Regions from separate parts of the Kurthia sp. ISK08 genome, predicted to be linked through region 1. Evidence: riboswitches for the same ligand, from Rfam matches in the RefSeq annotation. Region 1 holds a riboswitch; each other region holds the start of a gene.

The links. A riboswitch is a leader RNA that binds a small molecule or an ion and turns the genes downstream of it on or off. The one in region 1 is predicted to bind cobalamin.
Region 2: another riboswitch for cobalamin. It lies ahead of metE (5-methyltetrahydropteroyltriglutamate--homocysteine S-methyltransferase); the one in region 1 lies ahead of ACKVQX_RS08515 (Ig-like domain-containing protein).
Region 3: another riboswitch for cobalamin. It lies ahead of ACKVQX_RS00895 (GntR family transcriptional regulator); the one in region 1 lies ahead of ACKVQX_RS08515 (Ig-like domain-containing protein).
Region 4: another riboswitch for cobalamin. It lies ahead of ACKVQX_RS06910 (ferredoxin); the one in region 1 lies ahead of ACKVQX_RS08515 (Ig-like domain-containing protein).

What each region holds. Positions count from the first base shown of each region.
Region 1 is NZ_JBJXHL010000003.1:368,222-376,524, reverse strand. Features, by position in the region: gene ACKVQX_RS08525 (cyclase family protein) at 1-635, shown strand, start outside; gene ACKVQX_RS08520 (transcriptional regulator) at 841-1,002, shown strand; cobalamin riboswitch at 1,128-1,310, shown strand; gene ACKVQX_RS08515 (Ig-like domain-containing protein) at 1,434-2,978, shown strand; gene ACKVQX_RS08510 (DUF4430 domain-containing protein) at 3,060-3,965, shown strand; gene ACKVQX_RS08505 (energy-coupling factor transporter transmembrane component T) at 3,970-4,851, shown strand; gene ACKVQX_RS08500 (ABC transporter ATP-binding protein) at 4,824-6,479, shown strand; gene ACKVQX_RS08495 (ECF transporter S component) at 6,472-7,164, shown strand; gene ACKVQX_RS08490 (S8 family serine peptidase) at 7,279-8,303, shown strand, end outside.
Region 2 is NZ_JBJXHL010000001.1:85,355-93,657, forward strand. Features, by position in the region: gene ACKVQX_RS00405 (glucose 1-dehydrogenase) at 138-872, opposite strand; gene ACKVQX_RS00410 (TetR/AcrR family transcriptional regulator) at 1,097-1,678, shown strand; cobalamin riboswitch at 2,215-2,395, shown strand; gene metE (5-methyltetrahydropteroyltriglutamate--homocysteine S-methyltransferase) at 2,546-4,849, shown strand; gene ACKVQX_RS00420 (HAMP domain-containing protein) at 5,131-6,348, shown strand; gene ACKVQX_RS00425 (methyl-accepting chemotaxis protein) at 6,686-8,303, shown strand, end outside.
Region 3 is NZ_JBJXHL010000001.1:184,066-192,368, reverse strand. Features, by position in the region: gene ACKVQX_RS00930 (hypothetical protein) at 1-7, shown strand, start outside; gene ACKVQX_RS00925 (ABC transporter ATP-binding protein) at 142-960, shown strand; gene ACKVQX_RS00920 (iron-hydroxamate ABC transporter substrate-binding protein) at 975-1,883, shown strand; gene ACKVQX_RS00915 (FecCD family ABC transporter permease) at 1,954-2,958, shown strand; gene ACKVQX_RS00910 (iron ABC transporter permease) at 2,951-3,952, shown strand; gene ACKVQX_RS00905 (family 20 glycosylhydrolase) at 3,990-5,081, shown strand; gene ACKVQX_RS00900 (glutathione peroxidase) at 5,113-5,589, shown strand; cobalamin riboswitch at 5,630-5,825, shown strand; gene ACKVQX_RS00895 (GntR family transcriptional regulator) at 6,191-6,829, shown strand; gene ACKVQX_RS00890 (glycine betaine/L-proline ABC transporter ATP-binding protein) at 7,031-8,233, shown strand; gene ACKVQX_RS00885 (proline/glycine betaine ABC transporter permease) at 8,226-8,303, shown strand, end outside.
Region 4 is NZ_JBJXHL010000003.1:61,917-70,219, reverse strand. Features, by position in the region: gene ACKVQX_RS06930 (precorrin-8X methylmutase) at 1-663, opposite strand, end outside; gene cobK (precorrin-6A reductase) at 666-1,421, opposite strand; gene ACKVQX_RS06920 (sirohydrochlorin chelatase) at 1,418-2,329, opposite strand; gene cobJ (precorrin-3B C(17)-methyltransferase) at 2,341-3,972, opposite strand; gene ACKVQX_RS06910 (ferredoxin) at 3,972-4,346, opposite strand; cobalamin riboswitch at 4,502-4,683, opposite strand; cobalamin riboswitch at 4,911-5,098, shown strand; gene ACKVQX_RS06905 (energy-coupling factor ABC transporter permease) at 5,289-5,969, shown strand; gene ACKVQX_RS06900 (energy-coupling factor ABC transporter substrate-binding protein) at 5,969-6,262, shown strand; gene cbiQ (cobalt ECF transporter T component CbiQ) at 6,249-7,028, shown strand; gene ACKVQX_RS06890 (ABC transporter ATP-binding protein) at 7,025-7,849, shown strand; gene ACKVQX_RS06885 (hypothetical protein) at 7,862-8,303, shown strand, end outside.

The sequences.
Region 1 (8,303 bases):
CAAAATTCGATACACTTTTTACACATGATGATGGCTTTTTTGCACAACAATTTTCTTTTGCAGGTCAGTATGGAACACATCTTGATGCACCGATACACTTTGTACGAGATACACGCTATATCGAGGAACTTCATCTTCAGGAGTTAGTACTGCCACTTATTGTTGTAGATATTACAGCTCAAGTACAAAAGAATCCAGGTCACACGGTAACGATTGAAGACATCCTCTCATTTGAGGATCAAAATGGCATCATTGAAGCCGACTCATTTGTCGCATTACGCACAGACTGGTCGAAGCGCTGGCCCGACCATGATATCTTTAATAATATTGATGAAGCAGGCGTGGCTCATGTGCCAGGTTGGTCTGTCGAAGTATTATCTTTTTTATTCAAAGAACGAGGCATTAAAGCGATTGGTCATGAAACATTTGATACAGATTCGAGTGAAGAATATCGAAAACATGGCTCATTAGCCGCAGAGTATTTCGTTTTAGAACAAGATACGTATCAAGTCGAACTTTTAACGAATTTAGATCAACTTCCGGCAAAAGGGGCAGTTATCTTTAATATCGTGGCTAAACCTGAAAAAGCATCTGGTTTTCCCGTACGCTCATTTGCGATTACACCGAATCAATAAAGGCTCATTTGTCTTAAACTATACAGACTCATTTGTCGTGGAAACACCTTGTCATCTCAAGGTGTTTTTTGTTTCAAAAATAATATTATTATGTAAACCAAATATTTTCGTTGAATTTTCAGAAAATGAGTTGACATCTTTTTTCATCTGTTATATATTAAGTACAACAAATAAAACTGTTATATAACAAAAGGAGAGATGTTCAATGGAACACTTTATGGAAGGTTATCAAATATATTGTCAGGCTTGCGAAAATTATGGGTTGGAGTCGATGAATTACCATTTATATGTCAAACAATTAACAGAGGAGCAATTGTATGCATTTAATGAGTATAAGAGAGACGCCACAATTCAAGAGATTAGCTAGGTATTAAACCTCTATTTTCCACTTAATGTGTAAAGTAGAGGTTTTTGTATGTCCTAAGACCTTCTTTTATGAAAAGTTATTTACTTTTTTTATAGAGTATGGAATACTTTCTATTAAGATAATTGAATATTCTTTCAGATGAGAGTGCTAGTTTTAGGCTAGATAATAGGGAAATTGGTGAAAATCCGATGCAGCCCCGCTACTGTAATATGGGATGAAATGACATATAAACACTGTGTTTATACGGGAAGTTGTCAAAGTAATGTGATCATAGAGCCAGGAGACCTGCTTTCATCATTCGTTTCAATCTTCGAGGGGTGGATTAGACGCACGTAAGTATAAATATTGTTACATAATTCTTCATGTCTTTAGAACGTGAGCTTTTCGTGTTAGCTAATCCTCCAAATCAAAACAATTTGGGGGTTATTTTTATGTTTAAATCAAAATGGGTGATTCCAGCAACATTATCAGCAGCTTTAGTCGTTTCAGCTGTACCAGCAACGGCTTTACAAGCAGAAGCAAAAGTACCAACAGTTAAAAAAGTTGATGTAGCGAATACATTAAAAGCAACATCGAACTATTATTATTCATTACCAGATGTATCAACACCAACTTACCAAAGTTCAGATGCAGTACTTAATTTTGCGCGTTCAAATTACGCTGTAAGTAAAGATTACTACACAACATTCTATAAAGATGTTGAACGTGAATTAAAGAAGCAAAAAGGTCAATTTAGTGGTTCGCCAGGCGCATTATCAAAAATAATTTTAGCGATTACTGCAATCGGTAAAGATCCGAAAAATGTTGCGGGTTATAACTTAATTAACTTATTAGGTGATAAATTAGTAGCAGGTAAAGCAGCGAAAAGTTTATACATCACAGATTATTTATATGTATTACGTGCTTTAGAAGCGAAAGATTATAGCTTCCCAGCAGGTGCAAAATACGCTGATTTCTCACGTAAATCTATGGTTGATTATTTAGTAAGTACACAATTTGAAAATGGTGGCTTCTCTTGGGCTGAAGATGTTGAAAATGGCGTGAGTGTCGACATGGCTGCGATGGTGTTAAGCGCACTTGCGAACTATGATTCAGATCCAGCTGTCAAAGCGTCAATTCGTAAAGGTTTAGATTATATGTCAAGCCAATTAACAGATGTTGCAGGTTATAATCCATGGGGCGGTAATAGTGTCGATTCACAAGCTCAAGTGGTCATCGCTCTAACAGAGAATGGCATTAATCCAAAAACAGCACGTTCATTTATTAAAAATGGTCACTGGGCTGTGTCAAATATGTTATTAAACTTTGATGCAAAAACAGGTGGTTTTAAAACAACACCAGATCAAAAAAGTCCACAACTATTTGCAACAACAAGTGCAATGTTAGGTCTTGTTGCGTATGATCGTTATGCATCAGATAAAAATACATTCTTTGATTTAGCAGATGCAAAAGCTTCTTCTTTAAAGTATGATACAACTGCACCAAAATCATTAAGTGTTACAAAAGTGGCGAACACAACAAAAACAATTTCAGGTACGACAGAACCATATGCAACGGTTACAATCTATAATGGTTCGAAAAAATTAGCAGCAGTTCAAGCAGATGCAAAAGGTAAATTCTCATATCCAGTAAAAACTGCGTTCAAAGCCAATGCGACAGTGAAATTCTATGTAACTGACTTAGCTGGTAATAAGAGCAAAGCCATTACACAAAAAGTGGCTGATCGTTTAACACCTGCAACACCAAAAGTAAGTAAGCTTGTAAAAGGCGCTAAAAAAGTAACCGGATCAACAACAAAAGGTGCAACAGTATATGCAAAAATTGGAAACAAAACATATAAAGCAACTGCCAGCACAAAAACAGGTTCTTTCTCAATTAAAGTACCAACATTAAAAGAAAAAACAAAAGTAAAAGTGTATGCGAAAAAATCAAATTACACAAGTAAATCCGTTACAGTTACAGTAAAAAGTAAATAAGATTTACACATAGCGAATAAGGGTTGCTCTAAGATGTAAATCTTGGAACAGCCCTATTGCTATCTTAAAAGGAGGGACAACATGAAAAGTAAAATTATACTATTTGCGCTATCTGCAACCTTACTTTTAACAGGCTGTAAAGTGCAAACCGCACAGCAATATGAAAATGAGCAAGAGGAAGAAGCAAAAAAAGTCGTTGTTCTAAATGACGAAGAACAGAAAAAAGCAAAAGAAAAAGAAGAAACAAAAGAAACGGCGCAAGATGATAAAGGTTCTGTAACGAAAGAAGTGGCTGCTACATCTGAAAACGACACGACAACGTCAACGAATTCGTCCGTTTCTACAGTGGAGAAATCAACATCGACACCATCTCAAACACAAAAACCAGAGGCAAAAAAGGAAACAACAACATCTAATAATACCTCTAAAGAACAACCAACAAAAACAGAAAAACCAGTCAAAAAAGACGAACCGAAAAAAGAAACGACGGTAACGAAAAAACCAGAGACAACGACTTCTATACCGAAGCCATCGACACCAAAACCGTCAACACCTGAAAAACCTGTAGAAAAACCAGCGAAAAAAGAATATGCAACGATTACAATTGGCATGCGCACATTACTAAATCCTGATCATTATGAGCTATTACCGAAAAACCTACAAAGTGAAAAATATGTACCAGCAAGTGGTGTACTATTAAATAACGCAAAAATTGAAGTTAAAGAAGGCGATACAGCTTGGGATGCCATTTCAAAACTACGTTCAAAATACGGTATTTATATTAATTACGAAAAAAATCCAATGTACGGTATTTATATTATCGGGATTAATCATATAAACGAAAAACAAGCAGGTTCATTAAGTGGCTGGATGTATACAGTTAACGGTGGAAAGGCACCTGTTGGCGTAGGTAATTATGAACTTGAAGATGGTGACCGCATTGAGTTGCAATATACAACTAATGGTGGAACGGACTTAGGGTGGTAGTTAGATGAAATCACTTCATGATTTTCACCCACTCGTTATTTTCAGTTACTTTTTCGCTGTTATTGGTTTAACGATGTTTTACATGCATCCTATTCTTCTTATGATTAGTTTTACGGGTGCAACTGTCACAAGCTTTCTTTTATTAAAGAAAAGTTTTTTGAAATCGATTAAATGGCTGCTTCCATTCATGTTGGTAGCAGCTATTTTAAACCCTTTACTCATTCATGAAGGCGAAACAGCGATTCTCTATATCAACGAACAACCGATTACAGTCGAAGCTATTGTTTATGGATTTGCTGCTTCTATCATGTTAATCGCCATTATCTTTTGGTTTAGTGCATTTAATGCGGTCATGACATCTGATAAATTTTTATATTTATTTACGAAAGTATCCCCTGCTGTGGCATTACTAATCTCATTAACGATGCGCCTTGTACCTCTATTCGGTCATCAAATTAAGAAGATTATGTATGCGCAACGTGCGATTGGCATGGACCCTAGTTCAGGTTCGGTTTGGCATCGTATTAAAGCTGGAACTCGTATTTTATCCATCCTTATCTCGTGGGCTTTAGAAAATGCAATTGAAACAGCTGATTCGATGAAAGCGCGCGGCTACGGATTAAAGGGGCGCTCAACTTTTTCATTATTTCGCTTTGATCGATTAGATGGGATTGCACTCAGCGGTATTTTCATTTTATTTATCATGCAACTGCTATGTAGCTATTTCGGTTGGAACGAATTCTACTACTATCCAACGTTCTCACCAATCGTATGGGACGGTTCGATGATTTTCATGACGATTAGTTATGGTATACTCGTGTCACTACCTATTTTTATTGAAGTACTGGAGGCATTCAAATGGCGCTCATTGAAATCAATCAATTAACGTTTAGTTACCCACTTGCAACAAAACCAACTTTAAAAAACATCTCTCTTGAAATTGAAGCAGGTGAATTCGTCGTATTATGCGGAACATCAGGATGTGGTAAGAGTACATTATTAAAGCATTTAAAACGTGAATTAACGCCACATGGTCAAATGTCTGGAACGATTCATTTCAATGGTGTCGCTTTACAAGACTTGCCTCAGCGTGAAGCAGCCAGTCAAATCGGTTATGTACTTCAAAAACCTGAACTACAAATTGTAACGGATAAAGTATGGCATGAATTGAGCTTTGGTCTTGAAAATCTGGGTTACGATTCTATGACAATCCGTCGTCGCGTTGCTGAAATGGCAAGCTTCTTCGGTATTCAAACATGGTTCCGAAAAAATACAACAGACTTATCAGGTGGTCAAAAACAGCTGCTCAATTTAGCGAGTATTATGGTGATGCAACCACAACTACTGATTCTAGATGAACCTACATCACAACTCGACCCGATTGCAGCGAGTGAATTTATCGCAACACTTCAAAAGCTCAATAAAGAACTCGGTTTAACGATTGTGCTGGTTGAACACCGATTAGAGGAAGTATATCCGATTGCAGATCGGGTCATTATTTTAGATGCAGGTGAAATTATTGCAAATGATACACCCATTAAAGCGGCTACACGTTTACGTCATGTTGATGCACATCATCCAATGTTGCTTGGTTTGCCAACACCGCTTCGTGTACATCATGCACTCAAGCAATCAGATGAAACACCTTTAACGATTCGTGACGGACGCACATGGCTTGAAAAGCATTACGAAAAAGACCATAAACAAATTCAAGAAGCAGAGCCTTCTGGTGAAGTCGTACTAGATGTACAAGATGTATGGTTTCGCTATGACCGTCATGCAGAAGATTTAATTCGAGGATTGAATTTTCAGCTCCATCAAGGTGAATTTCTAAGTATTGTTGGTGGAAACGGGACGGGTAAATCCACAACACTCGGCTTAATAACGGGGCTATTAAAACCGCATCGCGGAAAAGTAACAATCTTTAACAAGCCACTTAAAAAATATGCAAAAAAAGAATTGTATCAAGGTATGATTTCGATGCTACCACAAGATCCAACAACATTGCTTGTCGAAAAAGAAGTGCAACTTGAACTCGCCATGATGTCAAAAGATCAAGCAGCTATTGATCGCGTAATTGACTTACTTCAAATTCGCCATCTACTTGCTCAACATCCATATGATTTAAGCGGTGGTGAGCAGCAAAAAGTCGCACTTGGAAAAGTACTACTTAAAAATCCAAAAATCTTAGTACTAGATGAGCCAACGAAGGGGCTAGACGGTGAATCTAAACAAGTATTAGCTCGTATTCTACATGACTTACAAAGTCAAGGGACATCAATTTTAATGGTGACGCATGATGTCGAATTCTCGGCTGAACATGCAACGTCTTGTGCGATGTTCTTTGACGGTGAAATCGTCGCAAAAGGAACACCAGCTGCCTTTTACAGTGGTAATCACTTCTATACGACTGCGACGAATCGTATGTGTCGTCAATTATTTGAAGATGTTGTAACGACAGAGCAGTTAATTGCACGTTGTCAATCTCTACAAGAGGTGATGACACATGTCTAAAAAGGTCATTTCACTCATTATCTTTTTTGTGATTATTCCTATTGGGATTTTAATTGGAGCGACTTTATTAGAAGATGGAAAATACAATTTAATCTCCATGTTTGTCATGGTATTTTCTTGTATTCCTTTCTTTTTATCATTTGAAAGACGAAAACCCGATGCGAGAGAAGTATTAATTATCGCAGTGATGTCGGCAATTACGGTGGCAGGACGTGCAGCATTCGCCTTTATCCCAGCATTTAAACCGATGACAGCGCTTGTTGCGATTACAGGCTTTAAGCTTGGTCCAGAAGCTGGTTTTCTAACAGGGGCTGTATCTGCTGTTACGTCGAATATCTTATTCGGTCAAGGTCCCTGGACACCTTTTCAAATGTTCACGCTTGGTATTCTCGGCTACATTGCTGGATTACTCGGTAAAACGAACTGGATGGAATCAAAAATCTCATTACTGTTTTACGGGATTTTCTCAGGTATCATGTATTCGATGCTTATGGATATTTGGACGGTTTTATCGCTTGGTAACGGCTTTAGTTGGATTGTGTATGGTTCTAAAATCATCACAGCGATTCCATTCACTATTACGTATATGATTTCAAATGTCATTTTCCTGTGGTTACTTACAAAACCGATTGGTGATAAGCTAGAACGGTTAAAAATTAAATACGGGGTCATGCAGACGACCTAAATTAAAAGAGTAGCGTAGTAATCGCTGCTCTTTTTCAATTTTCAGGACAACTATTGAATACAGGACTTCATTTTTCATATAATGGAGTAACAACACTTTAAAGGAGGGTTTGGTATGAAAAGGTTATTATTGGCGGCAAGTTGTTGTCTAGGTCTCGTTATGACATCTTCCATAAGCGCTGCTGCAGAAGAAGTCATCATCTCTACACCACATCAAGACGTAGTTGATATGAAGAAACAGTTACCGAAAAACGCTGAAATATTGCCAGATTTACAACTCATCTTAACGGACCTTACAACAGCTGAACAGCGTACTTTTCACCAAGCTTTCCCAGATAGTACGATTGAAAAAAATACAGCTGTCACATTATTAAATGAACCGACGAAACCAACGTGGAATTTATCACTTCTACGTATTCCTGTCACACCTGCATCACTTTATACAGGGAAAAATGTGAAAGTAGCTGTTATTGATACCGGTGTAGCGACAATACCGAGTTTGCAACACGCCATCAAGCAACGCCTCGTATTTGCACCAGACGATCCGAATACAACTGTGAATGAAGCAGATTCGATTGACCGCGGTCATAACGGTTTAGGACATGGCACACTCGTTACGTCGATTATTGCTGCTAAGCCGCATCTACTTAATGGATTTTCGCAAGGGATTGCACCCGATGTTCAAATATATGCTTTAAAATATGCAGATGGCACAAAAAAAGGCTCTGCTTTTGATATTGTACGCGCCATTCAGTGGTCGATTGATCATCAAATCGATTTCATTAACTTATCTTCTGGACTTCCGAATGATTTAACAGCACTACATCAAGTCATCCAAAAGGCAAATAAAGCAGGTATCTTAATGATCGCTTCTACAGGCAATGATGGTTACTATGAAAAGGTTCGTTATCCAGCAAGTTATAAAGAAGTGGTCAGTGTTGGAGCGATTAATCGTTATCAAGATATTAGTAGTTTTTCAAATCATCAAGGACGGGTTGATTTTTTAGCACCTGGTGAAGATGTGCCAGCGATTAACCGTTCTGGTACAGTGAGTTATGTAACGGGTACGTCGTTTGCAGCACCGCATATTACAGGATTACTTGCTTTATTAAAAGAACGTTATCCGTACAGTTCAAATAC
Region 2 (8,303 bases), on a different contig from region 1:
GTCAAACACCTATTTTTATATAAAAAGAAGGACTACGCCAATGCGCAATCCTTCCTTTTAAAGATTCTCTACCTGCTAATACCTCAAGATACAATAAGAGAAAATCAATAGAAGCTATAAATGTTTGGTAAAACGAATTAACGTGCTGACATACCGCCATCAACGATGAATTCTGAACCAGTTGAGTAGCTTGATTCTTCAGAAGCTAAGTAAAGAACTAAGTTAGAAACTTCTTCTGGCTCAGCTACGCGACCCATAGGAATCATTTTAGAGAATGCTTCAACTGCTGCTTTAGTATCTTCTTGAACAACCATTGGTGTAGCAATTACACCTGGGTGTACAGAGTTTACGCGGATGTTTTTAGGAGCTAACTCAAGAGCTGCTGCTTTTGTAATACCACGTACAGCAAATTTAGTATCAGTGTAACCTACAGCGCCACCAACTAAACCGTTAAGTGAAGAAATGTTTACGATTGTACCTTGACCAGCTTTTTCCATTGAAGAAACAACTGATTTAATACCTAAGAATACAGAAACTTGGTTGATTTCAACGATTTTACGGTAATCTTCTACTGAAGTATCAGTGATTGATTTAGCCATAGTAATACCAGCGTTGTTTACTAGTACGTTTACTGGACCGAATGCTTCTTCAGCTTTCGCTACAACGTTTTTCCAATCTTCTTCGTTTGCAACGTTTTGTTTTACGAAAATAGCGTTTTCGCCAAGTTCTGCAGCAAATGCGTTACCTTTTTCTTCATTTAAATCAGTAAGAACGACTTTAGCGCCTTCTTCAATGAATTTTTTTGCGTGTGCAGCTCCCATACCTTGAGCTGAACCTGTAATAATTGCTACTTTACCTTCTAAACGAGCCATTATAAAACTCCTCCTTAAAATCTTTCAGAAATAAACTACACTTGTAAATTAACAAACTTTCATGCATACTGTCAATAGAAAAGCGCTAAATATTTTAATAATAAACTATTTAATTTTAAATTAATTATAACACAACTTGTTCACACATAGCCTAATTTAGGTAATTATAAACTTTCTGTTAAATGGAAATAATGGCATAATGACATTATGAAAGGAATGATTTGATGTCTTCTTCACAAGATCGTAGAATTTTACGCACACAGAAAAAATTAAAAGCTGCACTCATCCATCTTTTAAAAGAAGGACATGATTTACGTTCACTTTCAGTAACGGAAGTTGCACAGCAAGCTACATGTAATCGTGTTACATTCTACTCTCACTATAAAGATTTAGATGACCTTCTTTGCACAATCTTTGATGATTATCTTACAGAACTACTAACCTACTTTAGAGAGAGTTACCAAGCACTGGGGAAAATTTCATCTACAGATGAGCGACTCCACTTAGCTATTTTTGAATATATTTATCAAAATCAATTCATTTTCTCTCTCATTATTAAAGGAGAGATGCTGCCTGGTTCTCAAAATCGTTTTTGTGACAGCCTCGTACAACTAACCGGTAAAGAGATTGCACTAAAAGATGACTTACCGATTGAGGTACCTGCTCTTAGTTACTACTCAACATATGCAAGTCTTGGCTTTTTTATTTATTGGATGAATCAAGATTTCAAAGAGAAACCGGAAGTCATGGCAAAAAAACTAACCTATTTGCAAAGCAAGGTGTTTCAAGAAGCTGAAGTCTTATAAAAGTATGATTGAACTACATCTCCAATTTTTAGATATGTCTAAAAATTGGGATGTAGTTTTTAAATGACTAAATATTCATCAGAAGAAAAGAGGGTGAGAAAAAACATTTCATTTTTCTCTTTTAGAGTTCGCAACGAAAAACCGGAACCTCGCCATAGCGCGATTCCGATTTTTCATGCTCATATAAGATGATATTTTCACAGTTATGTCTCATCCTCTTCAAACTGAAGTGCTACCTGAAAACCGTATAGAATTCTTCTTTTTCTCCGTTACATTAAGTCAGTAGCATGTGGATATAAATTCAAACTTCTAATCACTACTTTCCTATAAAATTTTCAGCTCAAGCTATTTTTGCTGAAGGTGGTTTTCTACACGTTCCTATTGGTTCACTTCTTCGTGTTTAAAATACATTACTTTTTTATTTCCTAACTTCTTTCTAATAATTAAATCTCTCAGATGAAATAGTTGTATATTTTTCTGAATATTCCTCTTTTTCTTTTTATTCTAATATTTTTATGTTATAGTAATCTCTAATTACATAACGTGTAAGAAATGGTACTTATGAAAATAAGTTTAAATGGGAAGAGCGATGTAAATTCGCCACTGTCCCGCAACTGTAATTGGGAGTTTTTCAAACAACGCCACTGTTCTTTAATGGGAAGGCTTGAAAAATGTTGAACATAAGTCAGGAGACCAGCCATCTTCTAGTACACACCAAATACCTACGTGGAGATAGGTGGTGTTCTGTGCGCATAGACGGGGAAATTATCCTCTTTTTCAGTATGCATAGATAACGCTTCAGACTATTTCCTTTAAGAAATAGTCTTTTTATTTTGGTTTATGTAAATTCAAAAGGAGGTTTTTATAATGACAACTGTATCAAGTACAACGATTGGATATCCATATATTGGTGAAAACCGCGAATGGAAAAGAACAGTAGAACAATTTTGGAATCAACAACTTTCAGAAAGTCAATTTGAAAAAGAATTAAAAAATCAACGCATAGCAAATTTACTAAAACAACAAGATAAAGGAATTGAACAAATAACAGTCGGTGACTTTACTTATTATGATCGTATGCTAGATTTAGCTTTTATGTTCCGTCTAATTCCCGAGAGATATCATACATTAGAATCAGAACCTTCATTGAAAACATATTATGCGATGGCACGTGGCTCAGACACAACAATTGCGTGCGAAATGACGAAATGGTTTAATACGAACTATCATTACATCGTTCCAGAATACGAACAACAAAAACTATCATTAGGACACAACTACTTACTTGATTTATTCAATGAAGCAAAATCTGTATTATCAACAACTCCAAAACCAACATTTATTGGTCCATACTCTTTTATTCAGCTAACAAAAGGCTATTGCGAAAAAACAGTCGCATCTTTTATTTTGCAACTATTACCACTTTACGAACAAGTAATTCAACAACTTGTAGATGCAGGAGCTGAATGGATTCAACTTGAAGAACCAATGTTCACGCAAGAGTTAGACGAAGAACAACTACAATTAATTGATGTGATTTATCAACAATTAGCTGATCATGTACCAGGTGCGAATTTAATGATTTCCACTTATTTTGAAGCAATTCCACAATACGAAAGAATTGTACAACTACCTGTAGCAGGTATTGGATTGGATTTTGTTCATGGATACAAAGATAATTTACAAGCAATCAAGCAATACAGTTTCCCAGGAAATAAAGTATTAGCTGCTGGTATTATTAATGGTCGTGATATTTGGGTCAGCCCTTTAAAAGAGGTCACACAAAAAGTTGAAGCTATCTTACAATTAGTTTCGCCAAAAGCATTGTGGCTACAACCTTCTTGTAATTTGCAACATTCACCTGTCACAACCGCTGCTGAAAAAGCATTGCCAACTGTCTTATATAATGCACTTGCATTTGCAGATGAAAAATTAGATGAATTGCGTCATATCACTTATTATATTCGTAATCAATCTTTTGAAACCCCATCTATAATAAAAGAAAATTTAATGGTTATTGAAAAACTTGCTACCGATGTATCTCGGAATAACTCGACTGTTGCACAAGAAATCAAACAACTTAACAAGAAAGATTTTAATCGTTCACAGCTTTTCGAAGAACGTATTATTACACAAAAAAACAGATTACACTTACCTGATTTTCCAACAACAACTATTGGAAGCTTTCCACAATCAGAAAAAATCAAAAAAATACGTTCGCAATGGCGTAAAAAAGAAATTTCAACAGAGCTTTATGAAACTCAATTACGTGCAGAAACAAATCGCTGGATTAAAATTCAAGAAGATTTAGATTTAGATGTATTAGTTCATGGTGAATTTGAACGAACAGATATGGTGGAATATTTCGGAGAAAAACTAGCTGGTTTTGCATTTACTAAAAAAGCTTGGGTTGTATCTTACGGTTCGCGTTGTGTAAAACCCCCTATTATTTATGGCGATATTGAATGGCTTGAACCGATGACTGTTAAAGAAACAACAGATGCTCAAGAACAAACAGATCGTTTAGTCAAAGGAATGTTAACAGGACCGGTCACCATTTTAAATTGGTCATTTGTACGTGATGACATCGAACGTAGTAAAGTCGCTATCCAAATTGCACTTGCACTTAAAAAAGAGATTCTTGCACTCGAAAAAAGTGGTATCCAAATCATTCAAGTCGATGAACCTGCCTTACGAGAAGGTTTACCATTACGACAGTCGCGTCAACAAGATTACCTAGATTGGTCAATTAATGCATTTAAATTAGCTACAGCTGCCGTTCAACCAAGTACGCAAATTCATACACACATGTGCTATTGTGAATTTAATGATTTTATTGAACCGATTGTTGCACTAGATGCAGATGTTATTTCACTAGAAACTTCACGTAGTCACGGTGAATTAATTCACTCATTGCAACATACACCTTATCCATATGGTATTGGTTTAGGTGTATATGATATTCATAGTCCACGGGTACCGAGTGTAGAAGAAATGTATACGATTTTAGAAGATAGTTTGAATATCATTCCAAAAGAAAGATTTTGGATTAATCCAGACTGCGGACTTAAAACACGTCGCGAAAAAGAAACCGTTGACGCACTAAAAAATATGGTAAGTGCTGCAAAGCAATTAAGAAGCCAGATTAAAAAACAACCTATTTCACTTTAACTCACCTCAAATTTTTAATATAAAATAATTTAAAACTAAAGAACCCTTAGAATGATTGAATTATGTATTATTCTAAGGGTTTTTACTTTTTATGCTTATAAATCTTTTGTATGCATCAAATCCTATCAATTTCGTAAAGTAATATGTACCATGCTAATCATTTTATTTGTACACTTTTTGTTTTATTTTAATTAGTGAAAATTGAACCGAAAGTATTAACTTCTTTAGTATAAAGTGGTATGGTTATGTATATTATTATTCCACGAGACAAGGGAGATTCAATGAAATATTTGTCATTAAAATCTAAAAGTATTTTATTTGCATCGATTATTACGATTTTAGTCTCTTTAATCATTACTTCCATTAACTACTACATGAATATGAATGCAACAGTGAGTCGTCTCTCTACAGATTCAGAACGTACGATGAAAGCATGGTCAAAAGAAGTATTAACATCGGATGTCGAAAAACTTGTTGCAACACAAGATGAAGAACTACAAAAAAAAATGATTGCAAAATTTGATAAATTAGCCAATTACCAACCGCAAGTTGCTCAAGGCTATTTATTTGGTGTCGAGTTGCGTAATGGGAGTCAAACAAGTGTCATCTCAGGCCCAACATTCCTCATGGAAGCCTTTGAAAAATCGGACTTATTAATTGGTGACTTTTATACACAACCACAAGTCATTGCCGATGCCATTGCTGAGATGAAAATAACGAAAAAACAAACATACTCTAAAATTTATACCGATCGTTTTGGTACATGGATTACGGTCTTAAAGCCTTTATTTAATAAAGATGGTGAAATGTTCGCCTATTACGGAATAGACTTTGATGCTAACGCATATCTTTTAGGCGAATATAATAAAATTAAAACAACGATTATTATTTTAGTTGTTCTTTTACTTGTTGTTTGTTTAATACAGCTTATCTTTATGAATCGACTATTTAGACCGATTACGATTATGCAAAAGAAAATCGCTCGTTTGAACAAAGGGGATTATTCTGTTCGTTTAAAGGAAAGTGAAGATGAATTGGGCAAGTTATCCAAACAGCTAAACATCTTATTAACACAACTCGACGAACAACAGAAAAAACCTGTAAATTTATATGGTATGGAGCCAACAAACCTTGGTCAACTATCAAAACAATCTATGTTATTATCTATGGATATTCATTCTTTCTTAGAAAACGAAAAAGATTTAAACCCATATATTAGACGAGTACTATTAAAAGAAGAACAACATCAAAAAATCGCTAAATTAGCTAATCCATATATGATTTTATCACTCTCTACATGGTTAAATAGCATGAATTTAAGAGGACGGATGAATACTACAGAAAAAGAAATTCTATCCGAATTGATTCATATAGAAAAACCTAACCAAGATGTTCTATACAAGGGTATTATTGCAATTATTCATAACCCAGTACTATCTCAAAAAATTTATACAGCGATTTATAAAAACTTTTTTGAAATATCTAATCAACTATCTTAAAATATTAATTTTTCACTTACAGAACTTTGACTCATTAATTAGAGGAAAGTTCTTTTTTTGTGTTTTTTTAACTAAAAAAATCATTTTATTTACTTACGTTAAAAAATTTTCATTGTTTTTTTATTGTTTTAATGGATTTTTCTTCCTTGTTTTATATTAAAAAACACTTATTTTTACACCAAAAAAATAATTATAATGCTTTTTAAATCCATTAAATTATACAAATACCATTTTTTATTTTTTTTCGAATTTTCCAAATGAGCATAAAGTATTAACTTTTAGTGACCGTAATGTTATATTAGTACTACAATAAAATGTATGCAAAAAAGGAGTAAACATGAGAAAATTATCTTTAAAAATGAAAAATATTTTATTCGCTTCAATTATTACGATTTTAGTAGCTATTATTTTGACAACTATTAACTATTTTATGAGTATGAATGCGACTGTCGATCGACTTACAAATGTATCAAAAGATACAGTAAAAGCTTGGTCACAAGATATTAAAACAGCAGATGTAGAAAAATTAGTTCAAACTAAAGACGAAAATATTCAAAAAGAAATAGTGGCTCACTTTGATCGTCTAGCTCAATATCAACCTCAAGTTGCACAAGGTTATATTTTTGGAGTGGAATTGGAAAATGGAACGGGTACTAGTGTTATATCTGGCCCCACCTTCTTAATGGATGATTTCGATAAGTCAGATTTACATATTGGCGATATCTATACACAACCAAAAGTGATTGCAGACGCAATTGCCGACATGAAAAAAACAAAACAACAAACAATTTCAGATATTTATTCTGATGATTTTGGTACATGGATGACGGTTTTAAAGCCACTTTTTGATGAGAATGGTGAAATGTTTGCGTATTACGGGGTCGATTTTGATGCAAGTTCTTATTTAAATGGTGAATATAAAAAAATCAAAACAACCATTTTCATTTTAATTGGACTACTATTACTCGTATGTGCTATTCAATACGCATTTATGAGCAAGCTATTCCGTCCTATTACAGAGATGAAAGAAAGTATGGCTCTTGTAAGTGAAGGTGACTATTCTGTTCGTTTAAAAGAAGGAAATGATGAATTAGGACAATTATCGAAGCAATTCAATACAATGAGTGAAACAATTGGTGGTATGTTAGATTCCATTCGTTCATCATCAACTGCTTCTAGTATTCAAGCAAATAGCCTTTATAAAGAAGCTGATGAAGTGAATCAAACATTAGAAGAAATTACAAACTACACAGATAAAATTACAGGTCGATTACAAAATCAAAACGAATCTACTACTGAAGTTCTGACTTCAATTCAAGAACTTTCTCGTTCTGTAGACTCCATTACAAATAATGTTATGAACGTAACAGAGTTATCCCTCACAACAGAAGACCATGCAAAAGCAGGTACAGAAGCAATTAATGTGTTGAAAAATCAAATGGTGAAACTAAAAGATTCTTCTCAACGTTCTGAGAGTAATGTCTCATCACTTAAAAATCGTTCATTAGAAATTAGCAGTATTGTTCAATTAATTACAGATATTGCGGATCAAACGAATTTATTATCATTAAATGCTGCAATTGAAGCTGCACGTGCCGGTGAACATGGTAAGGGGTTTGCTGTAGTGGCAGACGAAGTCCGTAAATTAGCTGAACAATCTTCAAAATCAGCTAAACAAATTGAGACACTCATCCAAGATGTACAAGTAGAAACAGAAAAAGCTGTACAATCATTCCGTACAGAAGCTGCTCTTGTTTCTGAAAGTTCATTATTAGTTGGAAATATGGGCGCCATTTTCCAAGATATTCTGTCACAAACATCACATGTTTCAAGTAGTATCCAGGAAGTATCAGCCGCAATTGAAGAAATCGCTGCTGAAAACGAGGAAGTAGCTGCAATTTTTGAACAACTTGCACATACATCAACTGAAAATAGTGATGCAAGTCAAAAAATCA
Region 3 (8,303 bases), on a different contig from region 1:
ATTATAAGGAGGAGAAGGAGATATTGAATGTATCTGTTCAATACTCCTTTTATTTTTTAAAAATAGCAATTGACAATCAACTAAGATAATCTATAATAAAGCAGTAATGATTATCATTCTCATTTGAAAGGAGGCGCACATATGCGATTACAAGTAAATCAAATTCGTGTGGGGTATGACGAAAAAACAATCGTTCATGATTTAACGATTACGATTCCAGATGGAAAAGTAACCACAATTATTGGTGCCAATGGTTGCGGAAAGTCAACTCTTTTAAAAGCGATTACACGTATCATCCCCTATCAATCTGGTGCAGTGATTTTAGACGGTGAAAATATTCAAAAGACGAATACAAAAAAGCTAGCGCAAGAATTAGCGATTTTACCGCAAAGTCCTGAAAGTGCTAGCGGATTATTAGTTGAAGAGCTCGTATCCTATGGACGTTATCCATATCAAAAAGGATTTGGAAATCTAACAGAAAAAGATCGTAGCGTGATTGAATGGGCACTTCAAGCAACTAATACAGCGATGTTTCGAAAACAGACTGTGGACGCACTCTCTGGTGGGCAAAGACAACGTGTATGGATTGCGATGGCACTCGCACAAGAAACCGACATCATCTTTTTAGATGAGCCAACTACCTACTTAGATATGGCACATCAGTTAGAAGTACTTGAATTGCTTCAGGAATTAAATGAAAAAGAAGGACGTACAATCGTCATGGTATTACATGATCTCAATCAAGCTGCACGTTTTTCAGATTATATGATTGCTTTGAATCAAGGACACTTAATCAAAGAAGGCACACCTGAAGAAGTCATGACGCACGATACATTAGAACATGTATTTCAAATTGATGCTGTTATTGGTGAAGACCCACGTACGAAAAAGCCAATGTGTGTCACTTATAATTTAATTGAAGAAAAAGTGGATGAACCAATTCCATCTATTCAACGATAAAAAGGAGCTTATTTATGAAAAAATTAATAATAGCATTCATCGCATTAATGGTTTTAGCATTAGCTGCATGTGGTGGAAAAGAAGAAACAAAAGATAAAAAAGAAGATTCAGGTACATTCACGTATAAAGCTGTAAATGGTGATATTAAGGTACCAAAAAATCCGAAGCGTGTAGTAGTTCTAGCAGGCTATACAGGTGATTTAATTAAATTAGGTATTCCAGTTGTAGGAGCAGATCAGTGGTCAATGGATAACCCACAATTTAAAGATGCTTTAAAAGATGCGAAATTAATTTCCGATGAGGACGTTGAAAAAATTGCAGAATTAAAACCGGACTTAATCATCGGATATGATACAGTTAAAAATAAAGAGAAAATCGAAAAAATCGCGCCAACTGTATTATTCACATATAATGCATACGATTATTTACAACAAGCTGTAGAAATCGGTAAAGTAGTCAATAAAGAAAAAGAAGCACAAGCATGGGTGGATGACTTTAAAACACGTGCAGCAGATACTGGAAAAGAAATTAAAGCAAAAATTGGTGAAGATGCTACAGTATCGGTCATCGAATCATTCGGTAAAGAAATCTACGTTTACGGTAATAACTGGGGACGTGGTACAGAAATTTTATATCAAGCAATGAAATTAAACATGCCAGAAGCTGTTAAAAAAGATGCTTTAAAACAAGGGTATTATGCTGTATCAAGTGAAGTATTAAAAAAATATGCAGGCGATTACATGATTTTATCTGTATTCGGTGATCAAGATCCAGCATTCACAAAAACAAAATACTATAAAGAAATTCCAGCCGTTAAAAATAATCGCGTATTCCGTGTCAATGCAAATGAATTTTATTTCAATGACATGATGACACTTGATTTCCAATTAGATTTCTTTAAAAAGTCATTTTTAGGAAAGTAAAATGATGATAATAAAAAGAGGTTATCCATAGCTGGGTAACCTTTTTTACATAGAAAGGACGGAGGAAAATATGCTGAAATTATTTCGATCATGGTCACTTTGGCTCCAATTGCTTATCGCCTTCGTACTCTTACTCATTACTATATTTTTTGCGATTTCACTCGGAGCGGCCATCATACCACTTCAAGATGTATGGCATGCAATTTGGTCGAGTGAGGGTGGCGAGAAAATTGATATTTTACGAGAAATACGATTCCCTCGTGTGGTTGCAGCAGTCTTTGTAGGGGCGGCTTTAGCAGTAGCAGGTGCAATTATGCAAGGTGTAACACGTAATCCATTAGCAGACCCAGGTTTACTGGGGCTTACTTCAGGAGCAAATGCCGCATTAGCCATTGGTCTCGTTGTTGTTCCAAAACTCGATTATATGGGTTCTGTTATTGCCTGTTTAATCGGCGCTGCTGTTGGTATGGGGATTGTGTACGGTATTAGTGCCACAAGTAGAAAAGGAATGTCTCCTTTAAAATTAGTATTAGCAGGGGCTGCTGTTTCGATGTTTTTACAAGCAGTAGCAGATGGTACAGGTCTATTATTCAAAATTTCAAAGAATGTTTCGATGTGGACATCAGGTGGTTTACAAGGTATTACATGGAGTGCTTATATCGTTATGCCACTTATCATCATTGCATTAATCGGTAGTATTCTTATTAGTCGACAACTAACGATTCTAAGTTTAAATGAAGAACTAGCTGTAGGACTTGGACAAAAAACGATGCAAATTAAGACGATTATGTTCATCATCGTCGTGTTACTAGCAGGGAGTGCGGTTGCGTTAATCGGTAACTTAGCCTTCGTCGGTTTAATGATTCCGCATATTGTTCGTACATTCGTTGGTGGCGATTACCGAGCAGTTATTCCAATGTCAATGATTGTAGGCGGTATGTTTATGGTCATCGTTGATTTGATTGGACGCACGATGAATGCACCATATGAAACACCTGTTGTGGCACTCGTTGCTGTGATTGGTCTACCATTCTTCTTAATTTTAGTGAAGAGGGGAGGGCGTTTCTTTGCTTAAAAAGAGTACGTATACATTTTATTTAGCGATAGGTGTCTTTTTAGTTATTTGTTGTGCTTTTTTAGGGTTATCTGTTGGTTATTCTTCAATGGGTTTTCGAAGTGTGATTGCTACATTCTTCGGTTACGGTGAAGTGTCAGATGAATTTATTTTATTCTCTATTCGTTTACCACGTATTTTAATTTTAATTTTAGCAGGTGTTGCGTTAGCAGTGGCTGGTGCAGTACTTCAAACATTGACAAAGAACGACCTAGCAGACCCTGGGATTATCGGGATTAATGCAGGTGCAGGTGTTGGAATTACGGTACTTTACTTATTTGCAAAAGGAGAGCTAACGAATTTTTCATATGCATTACCGATTGTTGGGTTTGTCAGTGCGATTATAACAGCTCTCCTCATCTATAGTTTTTCTTATGAACGAAATCGTGGGATTCAACCATTCCGATTAATTCTTGTCGGTGTTGGATTTGCAGCGGCTTTATCGGGCATCATGGTCATGCTGATTTCTTCAGCAAATCGCTCAGATGTCGACTTTATTGCAGGGTGGTTAGCAGGGAATGTTTGGGGAGCCGATTGGCCGTTTGTATGGGCTCTACTTCCATGGGTACTCATTCTCGTTCCATTTACTATAATGCGTTCGAACCATTTGAACATTTTAGGGCTAAGTGAGCCGATGGCAGTAGGATTAGGTGCTTCATTGAACAAACAGCGTATGTACTTCTTATTATTAGCAGTTGGTCTAGCAGCAGCTGCAGTATCTGTGACAGGCGGAATTGGCTTTATCGGTTTAATGGCCCCTCATATTGCCCGTTCACTTGTTGGACCACGCCATCAACGTTTTTTACCGATGACGATTGTCATTGGCCCGATTCTCTTATTAGTGGCAGATGCGATTGGTCGCTCGATTTTAACAGAATCGAGTATTCCAGTTGGGATTGTTGTCGCTATTATTGGTGCACCATACTTCTTATATTTATTAAAAAAACAAGTATAATAGATAGTAGAAGTAAGGAAACATCAGGAGGATTTTTATGAAAAAGTGGCTATTTGGTTTATCTATTTGTATGCTTATAGGCTTAACAGGGTGTAGTGAACAAAATGTAGCACAGGCGCAGGAGCAAAAATACGGTATGAATTTAGATTTAGCACGTCGCCCTTATACAATCGATGTTTTAAAGAAGTATATAGATGACGTGAAAAAATCAGGCGGGAACTATGTACATCTTCATTTAACTGATGATGAAAACTATGCATTAGAGAGTCGACTTTTAGGACAGCCAGCAAAGAAATCATGGCAGCAAAAAGACGGACTCTATCGCAATCCATTAACGAAGCAAACCTTTTTATCGATGAAGCAGATGCGCTCTTTAGAAGCGTATGCGGCGAAGAAGAAGATTGAATTAATACCCGAGATTGATACACCTAGTCATATGGGAGCTATTTTAAAACTGTATGAAAAAGCGAATCCGAAGGCAGCGAAAAAGTTGGTGCGTGATGAGTGGAATCAAATTGCACCGAATCAGTCGAGTATAAGATTCGTACAAGCATTATATCGTGAAGTTTTACAAGCTTTACCGAAAACAAAAACGATGCATATTGGTGGAGACGAGATTGCCTATGATGAAGAAGATCATGTGAAATACATCCATTACTTCAATCAAATGAATCGTTATTTGCAAAAGAAGCATGTGCGTATATGGATTTGGAATGATTCTTTATTGAAGGCAGATTTAAAAAAGTTAGATCAAACGATTGCGATTACATTTTGGAGTTGGACGGGTGAACCCGAAAGTACAACTGAAAAGAAGTATCGTGAAAAAGTTCGTCCCAGTGCGCCACAGTTAATAAAAGCAGGACACACAGTGTATAATTATAATGATTACTACTTATATGTAGATTTTACATCAAAAGGTTCAATTCGTTCGGATCTGCAGTATATGAAACGAGATATTAAAAAGAACTGGACGTTAGGGAGATGGAATTCATCTCATCAGCAAACTACGTCAAAAATTTCTGGTGCAGCCATCTCTATATGGGGAGAAGGTTCAAAGAAATATACAGCCGACCAAGTTTACAACTATACGAAAGAATTGTTTCCGACAATGATGAAAAAGGTAAAGTAGTAGTAATACATTATTTTTGAGGGGTGTTTTGATGTCTATTTATGATTTAGACGTTACATTAGAAGATGGAAAAACGTATTCAATGAAAGAGTACGAAGGAAAAGTATTATTGATTGTGAATACAGCATCAAAATGTGGTTTTACACCGCAATTCAAAGAACTCGAAGAATTGTATCAAAAGTATAAAGACAAAGGATTAGTCGTACTCGGCTTCCCATCAAATCAGTTCAAGCAAGAATTAGATTCAGGTGAAGCGGCAGCAGAACAGTGTCGTTTACAATATGGTGTTACGTTCCCGATGCATGAATTAGTTCATGTAAATGGTAAAGATGAGCATCCATTATTCACGTATTTAAAAGAACATTCAAAAGGGTTTTTAGGTAGTAGCATTAAGTGGAATTTCACAAAGTTCCTTGTAGATCGCGACGGTCATGTCGTGGCGCGTTATGCATCGAAAGATAAGCCAAGTCAGTTTGAGGAAGATATTGTCAAATATTTAGAAATTTGATTGACAATTTAGACATTTTAAGATAATATATAAATTGTAAATCAATAGTGCTTGAATTGGTGTGAGGGAATCCTTGAATTCGCCTCGCTTAAAAGGGAAGCTGGTGTGATTCCAGCGCTGTCCCGCAACTGTAAATGTGAGTGTAGTAAGCATATCCACTGTCTTTAAATAGATGGGAAGGGGCTGTTACACAGTGACCATGAGCCAGGAGACCTGCCAATTCTACTGTGCATCTTTATTTACCTACGAGGATAGGTTGATGTTAGCTACTTATGTTTTTAGTAGATGACAGCTTTCCTGTGGGGAAGCTGTTTTTTGTGCTCTCGTTACGATTCCCATTCAATGATTCAATACGACTATTTAGAACTCCCCAACTTCCGAATAGTATAATACAAAATTTGTTTCGTTACGGGACCTAACAGAACTAAACTCTAGAGAAGAAGGAATTGCGTGTTTATACGTGATTCCTTCTTTTTAATACAGTAAAATGTTTCGTTTACTTTAAAAATGTATAAATTATTTGTAAAGATATAGAAAAGCAATGTATTTAGTGCTACTATATGGACTATATATTTTGAGATGGAGAGTGAGGTTTCGGTAAATGACCGAACATGAGAAAAAAACAAAAATAAAGCAGGCGCGTTATCAAATTATTGCGGCTGACCTTGCCTCTAAGATTGTAGATCGAGAATATGAGGTTGGGCAAAAGCTATATGCACGTTCCTCATTAGCGAGTAAATATGGTGTTTCATCTGAAACGGCGCGCCGTGCCATTGCAGTACTACAAGATTTAGGAATCGTTCAAGCTACAAAGGGGAGTGGCGTCTTCATCAAGTCTTATGAAGAAGCTGCAAAATTTGTACATCAATTAAAAGATGTGCAATCAGTCAATGAAATTCAGCATGATGTCTTTCAATCCATCGCCAAACAAAAAGAAGAATTAGAGCGCTTGGAACAACTGTCACAAGAGTTAGTGTCGCGAACAAATCGTTTTCATTCGCTCAATCCATTTGCACCATTCAACGTGACTGTAACATCGGAATGCCTGTATTTAGATATGACCATTCAAGAATTAAATTTCTGGCAAAATACGACAGCTACAATTGTCGGGATTCGTCGCGGTGAAACGATTTTATTATCACCTGGACCATATGCATCAATTAAAGAAAATGATGTACTATACTTTATTGGAAATGAAGCATCTTTCGATATTGTAAAAAATTTTTTATACAAAGGATAAATCGACTTTTTAAAAGGTATATAAACCTTGTTGTGACAAGGATTCATAAACATAAAATAATGATAGGAAATGCCATGTTTCTCCCAGGGGAAACATGGCATTTTGATGCTTACATTTGACATAAGTAACAACTTTTTGTTAGGGTTAAGTTGTTACTTATTTTGTAACAAACTGATATCGCAACGAATTGAGGTGTAGCTCTTGGCTAAAATAAGAGTGGAAAACGTAAGTAAAATTTTCGGAAAAAAAATTACACAAGCAGAAGAGCTTGTAAAGAAGGGAAAAAGTAAATCAACTATTTTAAAAGAAACAGGTGCAACTGTTGGTGTTTATGATGCAAGCTTTGAAGTAAAAGAAGGTGAAATCTTCGTTATTATGGGTTTATCAGGTAGTGGTAAATCAACACTTGTACGATTACTTAATCGTTTAATCGAACCAACAACAGGGCAAATTTACATTAACGATGCAGATGTATCGAAAATGAATAAAACACAATTACGACAAGTGCGAAGAAATTCAATTAATATGGTCTTTCAGAATTTTGGGTTATTCCCACATCAAACGATTTTAAAAAATACCGAATATGGATTAAAGGTTCGAGGGGTTCCAAAGGAAGAGCGTAAAGTCAAAGCTGAAAAAGCACTTGAGAACGCGGGACTCATTGATTTCAAAGATCAATATCCAAAGCAATTATCCGGTGGTATGCAGCAACGTGTAGGTCTTGCACGGGCACTCGCAAACGATGCCGAAATTGTTCTAATGGATGAAGCCTTTTCAGCCCTCGACCCTTTAATACGGAAAGAGATGCAAGATGAGTTGTTAGAACTTCAACAAAATATGAAGAAGACAATTATCTTTATTACGCATGATTTGAATGAAGCACTACGCATTGGTGACCGAATCGCCATTATGAAAGATGGACAAATCATTCAAATCGGTACGGGTGAAGAAATTCTAACAAATCCAGCTGATGAATATGTAAGTAGCTTCATTGAAGACATCGACCGTTCTAAAGTATTAACAGCTGAAAACATCATGGTGAAACCAGTAACGATTAATCCGGCACATGATGGACCAAAAATGGCATTAAAACGTATGAAAGATGAACAAGTGAGTATGGTATTAGCAGTGACACCGCCAAAACAATTAGTTGGCTACATAACTGCAGACGACGCATTACGTTGTGCAAAAGAAGGCCAAACAAATTTAATCAATTGTGTACAACAAGATATTTTAACAGTGCCACACGATTTACTATTAGAAGAAGTGTTGCCAATTATTTCAGACTCAAAAACACCAGTAGCTGTTATGAAAAATGATCAGCTAGTTGGGGTTCTTATTCGCGGTGTAGTGATTGAAGCTCTCGCAAAAGAAACATCTGCGGAGGTGACGGCACATGAATAATTTACTCGATCAAATTCCGATGATGCCACTTGCAAAATGGACGAATAATGCAATGGATTATATTACGGAA
Region 4 (8,303 bases), 310 kb from region 1:
ATTTAGTGCCGCAACGGTTACCGTACTACCGCCTTTACGACCTAAATTCGTAATGAAAGGCACTTCTGTCACTTTCGATAATTCCTCTTTTGATTCAGCTGCTGACACGAAACCAACTGGCATACCAATGATTAAATCGGGCTTTGCAATTCCTTCACGAATGAGACGAATTAGTTCTAGTAGTGCAGTTGGTGCATTCCCAATCGCATAAATACCACCTTCATGTAAGCGCGCTGCTTTTTGCATCGAAATAATCGCACGCGTCGTATTATGTTCCTTCGCCATTTTCGATACATCTTCGTCTGCAATGTGACAATATAGGTCGCCACCATGTTTTTGGAATCGTTTACGACCTGAACCACTTTGAATCATCTGTACATCTGCAATCACAGGTCGTCCAGCACGAATCGATTCAATACCTGCACGAATCGCATCTGGATGAATAATGACACTTTTTCCTAATTCAAAATCGGCTGATGCATGCACGATACGACGAATAATTGACCACTCATCTTCTGAATAATCATGCGGACCATATTCTTCTAAAATCGTTTCAAAACTATATTCATAAATACGGTTCGGCTCTACTGTTAAAGGTGTGAAATCCGTATTAAAGTTGTCGGTATTAATAAATAATTCTTTTTCTTGTTGCTCATTTGTCATGATCAAATGCCTCCTATAAATTGCTCAATATCATCAAAGTTACGGAACATATTCGGATAATCCATTTTCGGACGTGCAATCAAAATCACTTCAATTCCAAGTGCTAAAGCTGTCGTGATTTTTTCATCAACCGAACCAACCTTCCCGCTCTCTTTCGTAATCATCAATGTCGTATCGTATTGTTTGTATAACGCCGTATTTAGCTCTGCTGTAAACGGTCCTTGCATCGCAATAATCTGCTTTTGCGGTAAACCAAGTGCTTCGCATTTTTCCATATTGTCAATGCGCGGTAACATGCGTGCGATTAATGTAATCTCTTCTTCACCAAGTAAATGCTTCGTGAAAATCTGTAGCGTCTTACTCCCTGTCAGCAACATCACATTCCCTTTACGCTTTTTCGCTTCAAGCGCTGCTTCTTCATATGTTTCAACAACTGTAATCAAGTCATTTTCATAATCTTCAGACATCCGTTCGTAGCGACAATACGGGACACCTGCTAACTGTGCCGCTTGTTGTGCGTTTTTTGATGCTTCTTCTGCATAGGGATGACTTGCATCGACAATGATTTGATCACCGCGTGCTGTCACTTTTTCAGCCATCTCTTCTGCTGTTAAGCGCCCCACATGTGTCGCAATTCCCTCTGCTTGCAAACTCGCAGCCGCTGAATCTGTCACTACTGTTGCTAAAACATCGTGATGGTTATTCAGTCGAACAGCTAACGCACGCGCATCACTCGTTCCTGCTAGAAAAAACATTATTGATGCACTTCCTTATGTTCGTGCGCATGGTCATGACTGTGGTCGTGATTGTGATGATGGTGGTGATGCCCATGATCATGGTCGTGATGGTGATGATGGTCGACAAATTCAGATGCATTAATACGATATGTACACGTATCGCAGTTCATTTTCACATCGCCAGCTAACGCCTCTTCAATACGCTCAATCACCACTTTTTCAAGTAATGAATGGTAGCCAAAGTATTCGCATAATGTAATATCCATATCGTATTCCGTATCATAGCGCGCTTTCCAATCAGTCATGCGCTCCATTAAGATACCTGTAAATAAGAAGTACGGTAGCATATATACTTTTTTCGCACCTAATTTTTCACAACGTGCAATCCCCTCATCCACTGTTGGATAGGTCACACCCATAAACGCAGGCTCTACATTACGCACACCAATTTGCTCTGACAATAAGCGCGCGATTTTATAAACATCACTATTTGAATCTAAATCACTACCGCCGCGTGCTACTAATAAGACCGTCGTATCTTCATCTTGTTCGTCTTTTACAAAACCACTCTCTGCTAAACGGTACTCTAAAATATCAATTAAACTTGGGTGAATGCCTAATGGACGACCATATGTAATCGATACATGTGGATACAATTCTTTCGCTTCATCAATCGCCATTGGAATATGAATTTTTGAATGCCCTGCTTGTAAAAGCATAATTGGAATCGTAATAATTTTTTCTGCGCCGCGCTCGACACACGCCTTCATTCCCTGTGCAATATTTGGACTTTCAAATTCTAAAAAACATGTTTCCACTAAAAGTTGCTCTGGTAATTGCGCTTCAATACGCTTTGCAAATTGACGTACTTCTTCATTTCCTGCTGGTAGACGACTACCATGACCTACGATTAATACTGCTGTTTTCATCTTCAACACTCCTAATCCCCACAAGGTGCAGGGGCAATTTTGATTTTTGGTGTGAGATCTTGATAAATAAAGTTTCCAATCTTCTTCACACGTTTAAAATATTTGAATAAGCGCTCATTCGGATGCGCATTTGCTTTGTATTCTTGAATAATCGATTCTACAAGAGGTACTAACTGTTCTTTGTCTAGTCCCTCAACTACAGGTTGACCCGGGTGCGCTGTCCGTCCGACAGGTTTTGCGCCGATAAAGACATCGAATGCACCTTTTCGGTAAACAATTCCGATATCATCCATCACTGCTTTATAACAAGCCATTCCGCAGCCATTAAAACCAATATTTAATGTTTTCGGTAAGCTCATTCCACCAAATGCCTCTTGCAGTGCATCTGCATATGGAATCGCATCGGCTTTTTCACCGTCACAGAAATCACATGCCTTCATTTTCACAACATCGCCAACCGGTGCGATTATGAGACCGACTTCTCGCAAACGATCGGTAATACGTTCAGGTGATGTGGTTGGAATACGAAGAATAAATTCATGGTCTGGCGTATATTCCATCGAACCTTTTTCACCCACTACTTCGGCTAACACAAGCATTTGCTGTGGTGTAATCTTCTTATTCGCTACGCCTGGGCTGACCGCAAACTCGAAAATTGCCTCCATCTTCTGGTGAACATATTGTTTCGGTTCAACAACGGTTCCACCAAGATAGCCAAGCGCTTCCTCTGCAAGTGCTAACGTATCTACTTCAGGCTTTTTCGGCTCCACTGTAGCAATCGCTTGTGGCGCGTATGACTTTCCTGTTTCCTGATCCATCGCCCATGGTTCTGCTTCTTTTTTCAAACGCTGATGCGGCTTTAACGGTTGTTTTTCTTCACCAAGTGTATATTTACGCTGATAACCACGCGGTGTAATCATCTTCCCGTCATACATGAATGTCGACGAATTCCCAATGACAACGGTCGTCAACATCCCAATATCGTATTCCAACATCTCTTGTAGCGTCGTCATCTGAATTTGCTGCGTCTCACGATAAGCACTTTTCACTAGACCTACAGGCGTATCTGGATGACGATACATCAGTAAAATGCGCTGTGCTTCCGCAATTTGACGTGTACGACGACCACTTTTCGGGTTATAAAAAGCAATAACGAAGTCTGCCATCGCAGCTGCTTCAATTCGTTTTGCAATTAGATCCCATGGTGTTAAATGGTCACTCAAACTAATCGTACAAGCATCATGCATGACGGGTGCGCCTAGTAATGATGCACATGAATTAATAGCTGAAATTCCTGGCACAATCTCAATCGGTACACCTGTTTTCTCCGTCCAACCTTGTTCAATTAACACTTCGTACACAAGTCCTGCCATACCATACACACCTGCATCGCCACTTGAAATAACGGCAACAGACTTACCTGCCTCTGCTTGTTTTACTGCTTCTTGCGCACGCGACACTTCTTCTGTCATCCCTGTACTAATTACGGCTGTCGCTGTAATTAAATCTTGAATCAAATCGACATAGGTTTTATAACCGATGACAACGTCACATGATTTTAATACTTCTACTGCACGATTCGTAATATGCTGAAAGTCTCCAGGACCGAAGCCAACGACATACAATTTTCCTTGTTGTGTCATTAAACTTCCTCCTTCACTTTTGAAATCCCCTTAATCGCTGGTGTATCTTCATTACGAACGAACGCGCCATTTTCAAATGTAATACGCGGTACAACCGTTTTTTGCTCACCTGCAAGTTGCGCTACAAAACGTGTCGCTTCTTCTTCCGACGTAATGCTATACCAATCGCCTTTTGGATAATGCACAACGACACATGCATCTTTACAACGTCCGTTACAACGTGTACGTGATGTATGAATCTGCTCATCCAAGTTACGCGCTGTAATTTCCGCGCGAATTTTTTGTGTAATCTCTTCTCCCTCTTTACGCATGCAGCTACTACCATTACAAATTAATACGTGTGATTGCACACCATTCAAATTCCAAGTTGTCATGTCTAACATCCCCCTCGTATGTATCCGAACGATCCGCTTTTGCGCAAACAAAAAACCTCTATTCTAGGCGAATAGAGGTTGAACATCCTAAAAATGAGCATAACGAAATAAACGTAGCCCAACTACTAGTTTGTCCAAATCTCTTCCCACCGAAAAGTTTGTCCGATTTTAGAAGCAGGTTTCCTGACTCAAGTGTATCCGAACGCAGTCCCTTCTCAGCAATTCGCCAATGGATCTGACTGTTTCGACACTTATACAGTAGCGGGGGCTGTAATGGCATCTCACCATTTTCCCTTTTAACCTAAAAATAATAGGCACTCCTAAAATACAATCGTTATATGTAATTTCAAAATCTTGGTTATAATCATAACCATAATTTGTCTAACTTTCAAGACACTTTTCTGAAAATTCATTTTGATAGAATATTATTAAAGTTTATTTACCTTGAAAAAACACTGAAATCTCTGCATTTATCCAGTATTCTTACATAAAAAATTTTTGTTAAAAAAAATACGTATTGTCAAAATTTAGCGTTTTATGATAAGCTTTTTTAGAAATATCAAATAATTTTAACGATTCGATGGTGTAAGTTTTTGATGAACTTACTTAAAAGGGAAATCGGTGTAAATCCGATGCTGTCCCGCAACTGTGAAGCGGAGTGTATGAACGATATGCCACTGTTCAATGAACGGGAAGGTGTTGATACATGATGAGGCGAAGCCAGGAGACCTGCCACCGAAGATTGATTTCACCCTACGAGGATAGGCGTATGAAAGACAGCTTTTTTTGCTATGTCTTTTTTAACCTATTCTATATTGTAGAATAGGTTTTTTTGTGCACATTCTCAAAGAAAAAGGAGGACGTTTGAACGTGTTGAAGAAATTATTAAAGCTAGTTTATTTTTTACCCATTCTCTTAATCGTGCCAAATCGTGCGAATGCGATGCACATTATGGAAGGCTTTTTACCGATTGAGTGGGCGATTTTTTGGTGGGCCATCTCCCTACCATTTATCATTATGGGGATTCGTTCGATTCGAAAAACTGTAAAAGAACATCCTGAAACGAAGATGATGCTTGGATTATCTGGGGCTTTCGCTTTCGTCTTATCCGCATTAAAAATCCCATCGGTTACAGGTAGTTGTTCACATCCAACAGGTGTCGGCTTAGGTACTGTATTATTCGGACCACTGGCGATGAGTGTTGTCGGTTCAATCGTGTTACTATTCCAAGCATTACTACTTGCACATGGCGGACTTACAACACTTGGCGCGAATGCCTTCTCAATGGCAGTTGCTGGTCCAATTATCGCATGGTATGTATTCAAAGGCGCTCAAAAAGCAGGTTGGTCATTCTCCGTTGCTGTCTTTTTAGCCGCAATGCTTGGTGATCTCGGTACATATACAATTACATCATTCCAATTAGCACTTGCCTTCCCATCAGAAGCGGGCGGCATGCTTGCTTCATTCGCAAAATTCGCAAGTATTTTCTCATTCACACAAATTCCACTTGCGATTAGTGAAGGTTTATTAACGGTCATTGTTATGAACTTCTTACGAAAATACAATGTGGCAGAGTTACGTATGTTAAATATTTTTACGAAGAAAAAGGAGGCAGCTGAATAATGAAAAAGAACCTATTCTTCCTTTTCATCGTCATCGCCCTTGCCATCTTCCCTTTATTTATTCAAAAGGGTGCTGAATTTGGCGGTGCGGATGGTGAAGCAGAAGCAGCCATTACCGAAATCGACAAAAGCTATGAACCATGGTTCTCGAGCATTTGGGAACCACCAAGTGGCGAAATCGAAAGTTTATTATTTGCACTACAAGCGGCAATTGGTGCAGGTTTTATCGGCTACTTCTTCGGTTTAATGCGTGGTCGTACGAAAAAAGAAAAGGTTTCGCATGATTCCAATTGATCAATATGCTTATACGAATCGTTTAAGCAACGTACATCCTTTAGAGAAGATGGTATTGGCACTGAGTTTTTTGCTATTCGCTGTCATCACAAAGGATGTACTTATTTCACTCATTACGTTTTTCGTAATGAGTACTTTTATTTTATTTGCCGCTAAAATACCATTATCACTCTATTGTAAATTACTTCTTTTGCCTGGTTTCTTTTTGCTGACAAGTATTTTTTCGATTCTTATTTCATTTACAACGTCTACACTTCCCCCTCACTATTGGAGTATGTCATTTGGAAGTGTACAACTTTTTATCGGAAAAGCGAGTGTCGATACAGCGTTTCACCTTTTCTTCTCGGTGCTCGCAAGTATTAGTTGTCTTTATTTTATTGCACTCACAACGCCGATTAGTGCCATCACATATGCGATGCGTCAATTAAAAATACCGATTATTTTTATTGAACTATGTGAACTCACATATCGCTTTATTTTTGTCTTTTTACAAAGTATGCAGGCCATTTATGAAGCCCAGCAATCCCGTCTTGGCTATCAAAAAAAGCGCCGCTGGTTTCAATCTGTCGGTTATTTAGTGACGGCCATGTTTAAAGATGTTTTTCGACGTTCAAAACAACTTCATGAGGCGATGGCTTCTCGTTGCTACAACGAAGATATTTCAAGCCATTATGTAACGTACCAAACCGAACGCAGAAACTGGCTTGGTATTGGCGTTAGTTTATGCCTACTCGGCGCAGTTTATCTAGGAGGTTTTTATTTATGATTACATTTGACCATGTATCGTACCAATATCCTGACGGTACAATCGCATTACACGACCTATCATTCACGTTACCGCAAGGGAAAAAAATTGCACTGCTTGGCAATAATGGTGCGGGAAAATCCACACTATTTAAACATCTGAATGGCTTATTTCAACCAACGACTGGGACAATTTTTATGCATGATATGCCCTATCAATATAACCGAAAAGGACTTCAAGCATTACGTGGACAGGTCGGTATCGTCTTTCAAGATCCAGACGCACAGCTCTTCTCTGGAACGGTTGAACAAGACATCGCATTTGGCCCGACCAACCTCGGCTGGTCTTCTGACAAAATACATGCACAGGTTGAACACATAATTACGCAACTTGAACTCGAATCATTACGAAAAAAGCCCATTCACTTTTTAAGTTTGGGACAGAAAAAACGCGTGGCGATTGCAGGTGTTCTCGCAATGGAACCCCATATTTTAATTTTAGATGAACCATCTGCAGGACTCGACCGCTACTATGCCAATCAAATTATGAAACATTTGAATGACTTTCATACGGAAGAACGGACGATTATTTTATCGACGCACGACGTAGACTTCGCATATGAATGGGCTGACCTCGTACTCGTTATGCAAGACGGACAGATGACGTATATGGGGGATCCTGTCGCCCTCTTTGAAGAACAGGCGATTTTACAAGCAGCACACTTAGAACGCCCGCTACTCTTTGAAGTAGCGAAAGAACTAGGCATTCAGAACCTCGCCGACTACCCGCGTAGTCGTGTACAATTATGGGAGAAGATGAAACGACAAACCATGCTCGTGTAGGAGGTACAGAGAATGCAGATCCAAACATATGTCTATGATGAAGAAAATCAACCACAACTGCTTCATCAGGCGCATCATGTTCGTTTGCAAGGTGGCTTTTCAAATGCTGAAGGCTTTCTCACCATTCAAACAGCTACCAAACACCTCTCAACCGAACATGCACCCGATGAATTACATACACTCTGGCAATATATCGTAGATGGTTTTGCTGAATGTATAGAACGCGGCACAGCAGAAAGATATTTTCCAAATACACCGGTTATGATCAAGATGGAACAACAACGTGCACGTATGATTCGCTGCACGATCGACGAACAAACAGTGGAAGCAGAAATGAATGTATGGATGGAGGCGTTATATGAAGCAGGTATCGCTTGGTGCGACTGGCTGAATACACACACGCACAGCGCCATCGCAAGCAAGCTCTATACACAGCTCGAACAACTCAAAAAAG